Regions from separate parts of the Peribacillus sp. S4 genome, predicted to be linked through region 3. Evidence: riboswitches for the same ligand, from Rfam matches in the RefSeq annotation. Region 3 holds a riboswitch; each other region holds the start of a gene.
The links. Region 3 has a riboswitch for lysine ahead of ACJ9PY_RS18975 (aspartate kinase). Riboswitches for the same ligand answer to the same signal wherever they lie in the genome.

Region 1 (4,292 bases), 740 kb from region 3:
AAAGGAGTGATATTTATGAATTTAAGTAATGATTTTTTATGCCGTCATAATCCATTCTGCGGTCATAGTTCATCCAGCCATGATAAGTCATCCTGCTGTGATAAAGCAAAGGACAAAGGGCATAAACAAAAAAGATTTTCGCCAATCGGACAAGCATGTCAGACCCGACAACAAATAAGTGAGTTTTTAAGGACTTCCATCATAGGTTCAATCATTGGATTCACTACAACCGCTGAACCATTTACACCTATATTTGTAGAGTTACGCAGTTTTGATGCTGTTACCGGGCAAGTTATAGTTACTGACAGAGCAATGGGTAATTTCACTATTAGCCTTTCATCTATTTGTTCCGTTAAAACGATTTGTCCCGCTACAACGCAACCGATGTTTAATGCTTAAGGCTTTATAGAGGATTGGGAAAAAATTAAAAACTCCCCTAAGGGAGATGGGGGTCAGGAAGTTCTGAATGACTCCTTCATATTCTTCTCTATTCCAAGCAGGGTATAAATTGTCTCAGAAGACAAACTCGATGAAAATCGAGTTTGTCTATTTTTATGGCTTGTACAATTTGGACGTTGATGGGAACGTAGGGCACTCGCTTTCCGCGGGCGGTCGGCCCTCGGCTTTCGCCTGCGGGGTCTCTCCTAGACTCGCTTTTCTAAGCAGGAGTCTCGTACACCCGCTCCAATCAACTTTGTCTTACCTTTTAGATAGAACACTTTTGCCTGGAGTCATTTTTGTTTTAAAATAGAAGTATTAAAACTTGAGGTGATGAGGATGCTTTCTAAACTTGATTCTATTTCAGCGAGATCAACTTGAAATGATTACTTTAGATAAACTGGTGCCACCGAACCATTTGGTTCGTAAAATGGAGGCTGCCATTGACTTCACTTTTAATGCTCTAATTGCGTCTTACTTCTTTAGCAAAATCTAGTGGTGGTTCAAGGGATTTTTAGATTAATTAGATACATAGACTGCAGATGGAAATTTGCTATATAACCCATTAACAGCTGACTTTGTAGTTCAGCAGGATTTTTTGTAAAAACAAGCCCCTCTATCGGCAAGTTGTGTACAAGCTCCTCCAGAGTTGAAGAATTTGTATGTAAAAAAGGAAGGAGGTCTCTATGCATTATATCTTTATCAATTAATGTATCGAAAAAAGATACACAGTATATTTCATTTTCAAAATTGAGTGTAAAGCTTGTAAAGTCCTTGGACTTTTGCAGATGTTCGAGTACATCAGTGAAGTCTGTAGATTTATGATTTTCTTGCTTTTTAAAGAATGAATATCTTTTCAACAGACTCCACTCCTTTGATTGTAAGATATGGATATTATTAACGAATGGTAGGATTTTATACGCACGAATACTTAGTTGAAATTACTGATTAAAATTAGCGGCCAACTGTAATTTTCAATAAATTTATTAGTGAGTTTTAATCGGATAAATGAAAAAGAATCATTAAAGGGAGTTGTATTGTCTACTACTCCCTCGTCCATTGAATATTTATTCAGCCTATAACGAATAAAGATGAATCCACCCCAATACTCTAGCCATTCCCATAGATTTCTAGCATTCTTAAAAAACTTCATAATTAGGCTTGCAACAGAATGGATTCCCTGTTATATTACAATCAATTAAATATTTTCTTACTTCAAATTTTTTTGAAGTGAGGATAGAGGAGCAAAGACCATTAGTACACATTTTGAGGAGAATGAGATCCTATGACTATTGTGGAAAGGGGAATTTGCCGAAGCGGAAAGAATCTCATGTTCTTGAAGCTGGTTCTGCTATTGAATAAATACAGGACTGTCATATAGGAAACTATATGGAGGGCTATCTTATGCGCGGAAACATTTTTTGGTAAATATTGTTTCTACTGCAGCAGCGAATCCTCGTTGTTGCTTTTTTGCGTTTACTCCTGAATGGCCCTAACCACCTCTGAATATTTTTAAAAACTATACAAAAGGGTGTGAAGTTATGAATTTTGGCCAAGTTTTAACCGCAATGGTTACCCCGTTCAATCATAATGAAGAGGTTGATTTTAATGCTACGAGAACTTTAGTAAACCATTTGATTGCTAATGGTTCTGATGGATTAGTAATAGCTGGTACAACTGGAGAGTCCCCTACCTTAACTCAAGAAGAGAAAATAGATTTATTCAAATTTGTTGTTGATGTTGTTGATGGAAGAGTTCCAGTCATAGCTGGAACCGGCTCAAATAACACGAGAGCTTCCATCAGCTTAACAAAGCAAGCAGAGGCAGCAGGAGTCGACGGAATCATGCTCGTCACCCCCTACTATAACAAGCCTTCTCAAGAAGGACTATTTCAGCACTTTAGCGCTATTGCCCATTCCACTTCATTACCGGTAATGCTTTATAATATTCCAGGACGAAGTGTTGTAAACATGTCAGTGGAGACGATTGTCAGCCTCTCAAAAATCAACAATATCGTGGCAGTAAAAGAAGCAAGTGGTGACTTGGATGCCATGGCACAAATCATAAGCAAAACAACTAGTGATTTTACTTTGTACAGCGGCGATGATGGGTTGACATTACCGGTTTTAGCCATCGGTGGAACAGGCGTTGTTTCGGTTTCTTCACACATAATTGGTAATGAAATGCAAGAAATGATCAATAGCTTTAAAAATGGTGATGTCCTTGGCGCTGCCGTTGCACATCGTACACTACTTCCAATCATGAAAGCATTATTTGCTGCACCAAGCCCGGGACCAGTAAAATCAGCATTAAATATGCGGGGGGTACATGTTGGAGGTGTCCGCTTACCATTGATCCCTTTAAACGATGAAGAAGAAAGAGCACTGCAAATAGTTCTACAGCCTAGTAACGCAGAAGCCATTTTATTAAATAAATAAAACGAATGATTCTGGAGAAATTTTAAAAAGCAGTGCATACTCGAAAGAAATGCACTGTTTTTTTATCCATGTACGACTCAGGAGAAAGAATTTATACTATATATAAAGAATCAATAAGGAGAGAGCCAATGGCGGGTACACACAAACCAAACATTCTTGTATTTAGTCCCATTCAGTCAGAGGTCGATGCTTATGCTGATCATATCCGAAATCGTGGGTTTATATCGGTAAAGACAGCGAAAACTTTGGAGGAAGCAGAAAAATATTTACCCGGCACTGAAGTTATTTTGGGATGGAATTTCCCGACGCAATTACTATGTAAACCAGTTGCCTCATCTGTTCGCTGGTTTCAATCAATGGGAGCCGGGGTCAATGATTTGATTGCAGACAAATCGATACCTCAAAACATTACAATAACTCGAATTATTGACCAATTTGGTGCTTACATCTCTGAATATGTATTTTCGTTTCTCTTGGACATAGTGAAAGATGGTCCTCGGATGAGACAATCGCAATTGGAGCGGAGATGGGATCCTTTCATTTCTGAAACTCTAAAGGGGAAAACAATCGGGGTGGCTGGACTTGGATCGATTGGCGCTGAACTTGTACGTAAAGCCCGGGCATTTGATATGAATGTGCATGGGTTAAGCTTTAGTGGAAAACAAGCAACACTCGTGGATCTCCACTTTACTCCAGATCAATGGGGTGAATTTGTAAAAGATCTGGATTATTTGGTCCTGACCCTTCCTTTAACGGATTCCACTTATCATATCATTAACCAGGACCTTCTTTTAGCTATGAAGTCCAACGCTTACCTTATCAACGTCGGCCGCGGAGCACTGATAGATGAAGGGGATTTACTATCTGTCATGCGGGAAGGACATCTTCAGGGAGCGGTCCTCGATGTTTTTGAGACAGAACCGCTGCCAAAAGAACATGCCTTCTGGTCCATGCCGAATGTGTTTGTCACTTCCCACCTGTCAGGACCAAGTACGATTAACGAAGTGAGCAGCTTTTTCATAGAAAATTTAAGTCGATTTTCAAGTGAACAACCATTAAGTGGAATGGTAGATCGGAACCGAGGGTATTAAACCCGATTAGAATTGTTGTTATTTGCTTGCAATTATTTATTGAAAAGGCCGCATTCTTCAACGGAGGAATTCGGCCTGCAAACTAAAAGTGAATAATTTGATTTTTTTCAAGGATTATTGAAAGTGGATTTTCATTTGTTTAGTTTTATCTCCCTCTTACAAATCAAAAACCCTCACAAGAGATAGGCTTTTTTCGATGGAGTTACCGTGTGGCGATGTACCACCATCCATTTGTTATCTCCTCATGTATCGTTCCATAAGAAACTGGCTCACCCTTTATCAACAAGAGTTGGTGCAGTTCTCATTATATGTACTCGATGTCGAA
Region 2 (4,292 bases), 1.2 Mb from region 3:
GACGTGAAATTCACGAGTAAACGCGGTTTCCACGCATAAAGCCGCGGACTTCTTGACGGGCATTGCCACTCATTTCTCCTGTTTCAAGGAAATGGCCAAGTACGCAAATCCCAATTCGATTCCGCAAAGCAAAAACAGGGTGATTAAAGTTTGGAACATCATGTTTTCCTCCTCCTCTAAGACTTAGACCAATCTTAAAGGATGAAACCAATACCATAACAAGACCCTATTTGCAGAAATCTTCAGCAGTCCCCACTGTTCCCTTGCCCTGAAATGGGTTTCATACTGTACAATATAAAAAAAGAAAAACGGTGATACCATGACAAATATTAAAGAAATAGCTCAATGTGCTGGTGTATCTGTCTCAACAGTGTCTCGTGTATTGAATGATCATCCTTATGTAAGCCCCGATAAAAGAAAGAGCGTCCTAGAAGCGATCAATCGTTTGAATTATACGAGAAACATCAATGCCATCCATCTTTCAAAAGGGAAAACCAACCTTATCGGCGTCATCATCCCCTTCAACAATCACCCATATTACGGGGCAATCGTTAACGGAATCACAAAACAGGCAAATGCAATTGGCTGTCATATCGTCATCTTTCAAACAAATTATGACAGGGAGAAAGAGATCCAGGCTTTTAATATGCTGCAAATGAAGCAGCTCGATGGCATTATCGTTTGTTCAAGGATTTCGGAAATGAAAATCCTCTTGGATTATCAAAAATACGGACCGATTATTTTATGTGAAGATACCGCCCAGGCTGAATTCTCATCCATCAGCATTGATCATTATGCAGCTTTCTCCTGTGCCCTTGAGTACGTGATTGCTAAAGGATATAAGAAAATCGGATACAGCCTCGGCCGTAAAAAGAGCAGAAACAGTTCCCATCGTACAAAGGCCTTTAACGATATCATGAGTAAACATCAACTGATAAACAATAAAGAATGGCTGTTTGAAGGCAGTTATCACATTAAGGACGGTGAACAATTGTTTCAGGAATGGAATTCGATGATGGATAAACCTGAAGCCATCATCATCACGAATGATGACACGGCGGCGGGCTTCATTCTTACCGCTAAGAAATTGGGTATAAGGGTACCGGAAGATGTGGCCATTCTCGGCTTCAATAATGATAGCCTTGGCGAAATGCTCGATATCACGACCATTTCCTTACCGCTGGAATGGATCGGGAAAATGGCAGTAGATCTCTTTGAGAATCCTGAAGAGGTCAAACATGTAAAACTGGACTATGCCCTAATAAAAAGGAAAACCGTTTAGTTATCAGGATGTGCTATATTTTAGTACATCGTCACTTGATTCCTCCTTACTGCCATCATTCATTAACTAGGAAAAAATAACCACATAAAATAATCATTGCGATATCCCAGAAGTTATTTTATAATTTTGATATAGTAAAGTTTACTCAATTACTAGCAATCTATTAGCGATTGCATGAATTTCATGAGTACAGTCGTACGACGTCACCTACAAGCTGACGCCAACGATTTTAGAAAATTGAATACTTCCTCATTTACCGATGAGTTAGAGGCTGCAGCTTATAAAAGTAAAACGGACGAGATTCTGGAAAATTAAAGACTCCGTTTGAAAGGATAAGTTGCCGAAGTTAGGGTATATTCCATGTATATTCTCGCTGGCGGTGTTACCGAATAGGAACACCACTGTCACGTTTTTTCAAAAAAGCGTGGGGAGCTATCTTCGGAAGGATAAACGGGTTTATTATAAACAGCCGTCGATCTTTTTCGACTGCTGTTTTTTTATTTTTCGTTCCCTTCCAATAAAAAGGAGTGTAACATCAATTGTCAAATTCACAATCACCAACAAGCCCTACTGAACTGAAAAGGAGCCTGAAAGCGCGTCATTTAATGATGATTTCATTAGGTGGAACGATTGGAACAGGTTTATTTTTAGCAAGTGGCGGGGCCATTCATTCAGCCGGTCCCGGCGGTGCCTTGGTGGCATACGCGGTCATCGGCATCATGGTTTATTACTTAATGACAAGTCTTGCAGAAATGGCAGCGTTCATGCCAGTGGCCGGTTCGTTCCGTGTCTATGCATCCAAATTCGTCGATCCGTCCTTCGGTTTTGCGATTGGTTGGAACTACTGGTATAACTGGGCAATCACCATTGCCGCCGAATTGGCAGCCGTTGTCTTAATTATGAAGTTCTGGTTCCCTGATAGCCCTTCATTTATCTGGAGTGCCATTGCGTTAATCACTATGTTTCTTATCAATTACATGTCCGTTAAAGGTTTCGGGGAAACAGAATTCTGGTTTGCCATGATCAAGGTCGTGACAGTCGTCATTTTCTTGATTACGGGTGTTCTGATCATTCTCGGAATCATGGGTGGGAATGACCCAATCGGTTTTTCCAATTTCACAATGGGCGAAGGTCCCTTTAACGGAGGGTTCTTCACGATTCTAGGCGTATTCATGGCTGCCGGCTTTTCATTCCAAGGTACGGAATTGCTTGGAGTGACTGCTGGTGAAAGTGAAGATCCAGAAAAAAATATCCCTAAAGCAATCAGATCCGTTTTCTGGCGCATCCTCTTGTTCTATATCCTTGCAATTTTCGTTATTGGAATGATCATTCCTTTTACGGATTCACGTTTATTGAGTCAAGATGTTGCCGTAAGTCCATTCACGCTTGTATTTAAACGGGCCGGCCTTGCATTTGCTGCATCCATCATGAACGCGATCATTTTATCATCCGTACTCTCTGCCGGTAACTCTGGCATGTACGCTTCAACCCGTATGCTATGGGACTTGGCACGTGATGGGAAAGCACCGAAATTCCTAGGCAAGTTGGATAAAAGAGGAGTGCCCGTGAATGCACTTATCGTGACTTCCTTAGTTGGCTGTGTTGCATTCTTAGCTTCATTTTTCGGGGACGGCGTCGTTTATATCTGGTTATTGAATGCTTCAGGCATGGCAGGATTCGTCACCTGGGTAGGGATTGCAATTGCCCATTATCGATTCCGCAAAGCTTATGCAGCTCAAGGCCTTGATATGAATGCTTTACCATTCCGGGCAAAAGGCTTCCCATTCGGACCTATATTCGCGCTTGTCCTTTGTATTATCATTATCATCGGACAAGGCTATCAGGCTTTCAGCAGCGATGGGATCGACTGGAATTCAATGTTCGTTTCCTACATTGGCTTGATTCTATTTTTCGTCCTATGGTTCGGCTATAAAATTAAGCATAAAACGAAAATCATTCCGCTAGAGGAATGTGACCTTAAATCAAAATAATACGCAAAGGACCTGTTCTTCCCTAACCGGAGAAGGACAGGTCCTTTTTTCATTTCAAATGATAAACACGGCATTCATATGGTTGCAGGGGTTTGCTGGAGATTCCTTCTTCCTCCTGACCATAATTGCCGATCAGCTTTATGGCAGAATATGCATGCAGCTCTTCAGGCAAAGTATAAGCGGCCTGCTCTTCTTTAAAGTTGCATAGCACCAATAACTTCTCTTCCTCAAACGATCTCGTGTAGGCAAATATTCGTTCATCATCCGGCAACAGCAGTTCAAAACGGCCATAAACGACGATATCATGTTCCTTGCGCAGTTGGATAAGCTTTTTATAAAAATGAAAAATGGAATTCGGATCATTATAAGCCTTTTCTGCATTAATCTCGGGAAAATTGGGATTAACCTTAATCCAAGGGGTCCCGTTCGTGAATCCTGCGTTCCGGGAGTCATTCCACTGAATCGGTGTCCTCGCATTATCCCGGCTGCGGGCGTGGATGGCTGACATCATCCGCTCTTTTGACCAGCCATGTGAATGGACGAGTTCGTCATATGAATTCAATGTTTCGATATCCCTGTATTCATCGATGCTTTCAAATGCAACATTGGTCATGCCCAGCTCTTCCCCTTGATATATATAAGGTGTACCTTGCAGCATATGAAGACAAGCGGCAAGCATCTTTGCGCTTTCAATACGATACTTTCCATCATTACCAAACCTCGAGACAACCCGGGGCTGATCATGGTTGTTCCAGTATAAACTGTTCCAGCCATCCCTCTCCAAACCAGTCTGCCACTTAGAGAGAATTCGCTTTAAATCGGTTAGCTTCCATTTATCGTTACTCCATTTCCCTTCTGGTCCCTTCCCCAAATCCATATGTTCGAATTGAAAGACCATATGTAGCTCACCACGATCTTTACCTGTGAACAACTGCGCTTCCTCCGGCGTGACGCCTGGCATCTCCCCAACCGTAATCACGTCATGTCCAGAAAGGGCCCGTTGATTGATTTCCTGCAAA
Region 3 (4,292 bases):
GTCAAAGTTAACTTCAGCACCCATAGCTGCTTGGATTCTAGTTGCCCATATATGCCAAACAAGGAAAATCAACGTTATGATTCCAGTTAGGCGTTGTAGCATGAACATCCAGTTACGGAAGAAACTAAATCTGCCTAAATTGTTTTTTGCTGTAAAGGCAATATAGATTCCGTACACAGCATGGAAAATGAGCGGTAGATAGATGACGACCCATTCTACCAAAATCTTCACGGGCGTAAACTCAATTAAATGAACTGCCCCATTAAAAGTCTCTTCTCCTTTTGTTGCCATAAAGTTTACAGATAAATGAAAAATTAGGAATAGACCAATTGGAATTACTCCTAGAAGTGAATGAAGCCTGCGATTCCCAAACTCACGATTTTTTGCCACTAAGTGCCCCCCCTTAATTTGTGAAAAATCATGCAAAGATAAACTGGTGGCTACCTTTTATCTCCGCGTGAAAATACAGTATAGAGTCAAAAAACTCCTCTATACTTCCTTTACAATTATGTGACATGTCCATTTTACTCCTGACTTCTATGTGCGTCAAGAAAACGGATACAAGAAATCTCTTTTTCAGAATAGATTTTATTGGATTATCTTGGGTATTTTTTGTTTGTCAAGATGATATTTTGAATAAATTTCTAATTTAACTATTAATATCTCGGTATAATTTCTCATTTTTTTCCAATTGATATTTAAATAAATAAAAAACAGTATAATTTGCAAAAGAAATACGTTTATAATAGATTTACAGAAAGAGGCGATAAACTATGAAAAAAAATATTGCTGCTGCGATAGAAGAAGAGATTCAAACGGAAGAAATTCAAACTGAAGAATTCAAAGTTCCAGCTTTCGGGTACGAATTAATCAGAGAAGTTCTATTGAACGATATTCTCGGAAAAGACTCTAATCAAATCCTCTATTGGGCAGGTAAACAATTAGCAAGAAAATTCCCATTGAAGGGCGATCAGGAAGTGATTGAATTTTTCCAAAGCGCTGGATGGGGCAATCTGGAAATCTTGAAGTATACGAAACACCAGATGGAATTATCCCTCACGGGTGAAATAATCAGCCGCCGCCTGGATTTACACCCTGATTGTCACTTCCAGCTTGAAGCCGGTTTCCTTGCCGAGCAGTTTTCACTGCAAAAAAAATTCCTCAGCGAATCAACGGAAGAAATCAAACGCCGCGCAAAAAAAGTGATATTCACCATCCAATGGGATCCCAGAGATCCAATCTAATGAGCCCTGAAAACAGACTTACCCTTTTTACCGGAAGTCTGTTTTTTATTGGACTCCTGACACTTAAGCTAGCACATTTGCATGCTGACCAAGTTTAAATGCTTCATGAAGGGATTCAACAGCCTTCACCATTTCCTTTTCATTGACGACGGTCGAAACTTTAATTTCCGATGTGCTGACCATTTTCACCTGGATGCCTGTATTGGCCATCACTTCAAACATTTCGGCAGCCACTCCCGGATTGGATACCATACCAGAACCGACGATGGACACTTTGGCCAATCCGCTCTCCGTTTCGACCCGGTCGAATCCCAATTGTTCTTTATTATTTTCCAGAACGATCAAGGCCGCTTCCGTATCTTCACTTTTTGTGGAAAAAGATAGATTCGTCGTATCCTCGGCAGTCATGCTTTGAATGATGATGTCCACATTGATCCGGTTTTTCGCAAGCGTCGTGAAGATCGTGGATAATGCACCAAGTGATTGGGGCAAACCATATATTGTGACCCTCGTAATACTGTCTTCAAAAGCAATGCCGCGTACAATTAAGTTTTCTTCCATAGTTGCTTCCTCCTCTATGATCGTACCTGATTCTCTCTCCATGCTTGAACGGACTTCAAGCGGAATTTGATAATTTTTTGCATATTCGACAGCCCTTGGGTGAAGGACGCCCGCCCCCAGGTTGGCAAGTTCCAGCATTTCATCGTAAGAAATGGATTGGAGTTTTCGCGCGCCTTTTATGTAGCGTGGGTCCGTTGTGAAAACACCCGTTACATCTGTATAAATATCGCATCTATCCGCATTAAGCGCTGCTGCGATGGCAACTGCCGTCGTATCGGAACCGCCTCGCCCTAAGGTAGTGATTTCCCCATTTGCATCGTTACCCTGGAAACCGGCTACGACCACTATTTTCTTCTCCTGAAGCTGGGCTTGGATCCTTGTGGCATCGATGTTTAAAATCCGGGCATTCCCATGAACGGATTCCGTTTGCATGCCAGCCTGCCAGCCGGTATACGAAATGGCTTCATGTCCTTCTTCAATCAATGCCATCGTTAACAGGGAAATCGTTACCTGTTCCCCAGTCGTCAATAGCATATCCATTTCCCTCTTGCTTGGGGATCCGGAAATATCACGCGCCATGGAAACCAATTGGTCCGTTGTTTTCCCCATAGCTGAAACAACGACGACAACCTCATTTCCTTTCTCCGCTTCCTCGATTACCCGATTGGCAACATTTTTGATTTTTTCTACGCTACCGACGGATGTTCCGCCGAATTTTTGAACGATTAATGCCATCCTCATGCACCCTCTCTACTTTTTAGGCAATAAAAAAAGCAATGAGAAATATCTCATTGCTGTGGTCACATATCTTAATACTGTAATCACAGTGAGATAGCTCTCCAGGGTATAAACCCTGACAATCCGCCATTTATTAAATGTCGGACCAGGAGGACAAGGTATGAGTCTTGTCTTCCTTCGGCGGCGTCCCCTTTCAAAACCTTTCATGGAAGCTCATACTTCTCCAGGTTTTTACTCTTGAATTCCGCACCTCTATCAGCACTTTTAAGTTGTCTAGTTAAAAATTCCTTTTAATCATAGCATAGAGATTTATCGGTAGCAAGATTATTCTTGTAATTTTCTAACGATTCCCTCGGCTACCCCTTTTGGCATGCCAGCTTCCATGATTTCCTCGGCCGTCGCCTCTTTGATTTTCTTCAATGATCCAAAATGCCTTAATAATTGCTTCCTTCGCTTTTCCCCGACTCCTGGAATATCATCAAGCTGGGAGTGAACCGAATTTTTCCCGCGTAGCTGGCGATGAAACGTAATCGCGAACCGATGCACTTCATCCTGAATTCTTTGCAATAGGTAAAATTCCTGGCTCCTTGAATCAAGAGGTACAAGTTCAAGCGGATTTCCGATCATCAATTGCGAGGTCCTATGCTTTTCATCCTTAATGAGGCCTGAAAGTGGAATATCCAAGCCTAATTCATTTTCCAGAATATCCCGTACCGCTTCGACATGTCCCTTTCCGCCATCAATGATGATCAAGTCCGGAAGCGGCAGCCCTTCTTTCAATACTCGTGAATACCTTCTTCTGACCACTTCACGCATCGATTCATAATCATCAGGTCCCTGGACCGTCTTGATCTTATATTTTCGGTACTCTCTTTTTTCCGGCTTCCCATCAATGAACACGACTAAAGCGGAAACGGGGTCACTTCCCTGGATATTGGAGTTATCGAAAGCTTCAATTCGATGCGGGGTGTAGATACCCAGTTGTTTCCCGAGGTTTTCCACCGCATTGATCGTTCTTTCTTCATCCCTCTCAATCAAAGAGAATTTTTCCTGAAGGGCGATGGAGGCATTTTTATTCGCCAATTTAAGCATGTCTTTTTTCGCTCCCCGTTTCGGGTGAATCGTTTTGACACCAAGCAGCCCTTCGGCCATTTCGGCATCCACAGATTCAGGCAGCAAGATTTCCTTTGGTTTAAAATGGTTCGTAATCTCGTAAAACTGACCGAGGAATGTAAGAAGTTCCTGTTCGGGTTCATCGTAGACCGGAAAAAGCGAAACATCCCTTTCTATCAATTTACCCTGCCGGACAAAAAATACCTGAACGCACATCCAGCCTTTATCATAGGCAAAGCCAAATACATCCCTGTCGATGAAATCGGTCGTCATCATTTTCTGCTTCTCCATCGTAATATCGATGTGGGCAATCTTGTCACGGAACTCCTTGGCCCTCTCGAAATCGAGTTCTTCCGATGCCTCCAGCATTTTTTCAGTCAGTTCTTTTTTTATTTCAGTATGCCCGCCGTTCAAGAACCGGTTGATATCATCGACCATTTTTTTATATTCCTGTTCCTCTACTTCATATACACATGGGGCCAGGCACTGACCAAGGTGATAGTAGAGACAAACGCGATCCGGTAACGTATTGCATTTTCTTAGGGGATAGATGCGGTCGAGCAATTTTTTCGTTTCGTTAGCTGCAAATGCATTCGGATAAGGACCGAAATATTTCCCTTTGTCTTTTTTGACTTT

Region 1: it holds a riboswitch for lysine, as region 3 does, so the genes downstream of both, dapA (4-hydroxy-tetrahydrodipicolinate synthase) here and ACJ9PY_RS18975 (aspartate kinase) in region 3, are expected to answer to the same signal.
Region 2: it holds a riboswitch for lysine, as region 3 does, so the genes downstream of both, ACJ9PY_RS24950 (amino acid permease) here and ACJ9PY_RS18975 (aspartate kinase) in region 3, are expected to answer to the same signal.

What each region holds. Positions count from the first base shown of each region.
Region 1 covers NZ_CP175708.1:4,743,182-4,747,473, forward strand. Annotated here, with positions in the region: gene ACJ9PY_RS22640 (hypothetical protein) at 16-399, shown strand; gene ACJ9PY_RS22645 (hypothetical protein) at 942-1,298, opposite strand; lysine riboswitch at 1,668-1,846, shown strand; gene dapA (4-hydroxy-tetrahydrodipicolinate synthase) at 1,980-2,876, shown strand; gene ACJ9PY_RS22655 (D-2-hydroxyacid dehydrogenase) at 3,005-3,967, shown strand; gene ACJ9PY_RS22660 (carbon-nitrogen hydrolase family protein) at 4,272-4,292, opposite strand, start outside.
Region 2 covers NZ_CP175708.1:5,182,072-5,186,363, forward strand. Annotated here, with positions in the region: gene ACJ9PY_RS24945 (LacI family DNA-binding transcriptional regulator) at 320-1,282, shown strand; lysine riboswitch at 1,540-1,725, shown strand; gene ACJ9PY_RS24950 (amino acid permease) at 1,822-3,273, shown strand; gene ACJ9PY_RS24955 (glycoside hydrolase family 13 protein) at 3,323-4,292, opposite strand, start outside.
Region 3 covers NZ_CP175708.1:3,999,036-4,003,327, forward strand. Annotated here, with positions in the region: gene ACJ9PY_RS18965 (succinate dehydrogenase cytochrome b558 subunit) at 1-390, opposite strand, end outside; gene ACJ9PY_RS18970 (YslB family protein) at 774-1,244, shown strand; gene ACJ9PY_RS18975 (aspartate kinase) at 1,308-2,540, opposite strand; lysine riboswitch at 2,630-2,806, opposite strand; gene uvrC (excinuclease ABC subunit UvrC) at 2,868-4,292, opposite strand, start outside.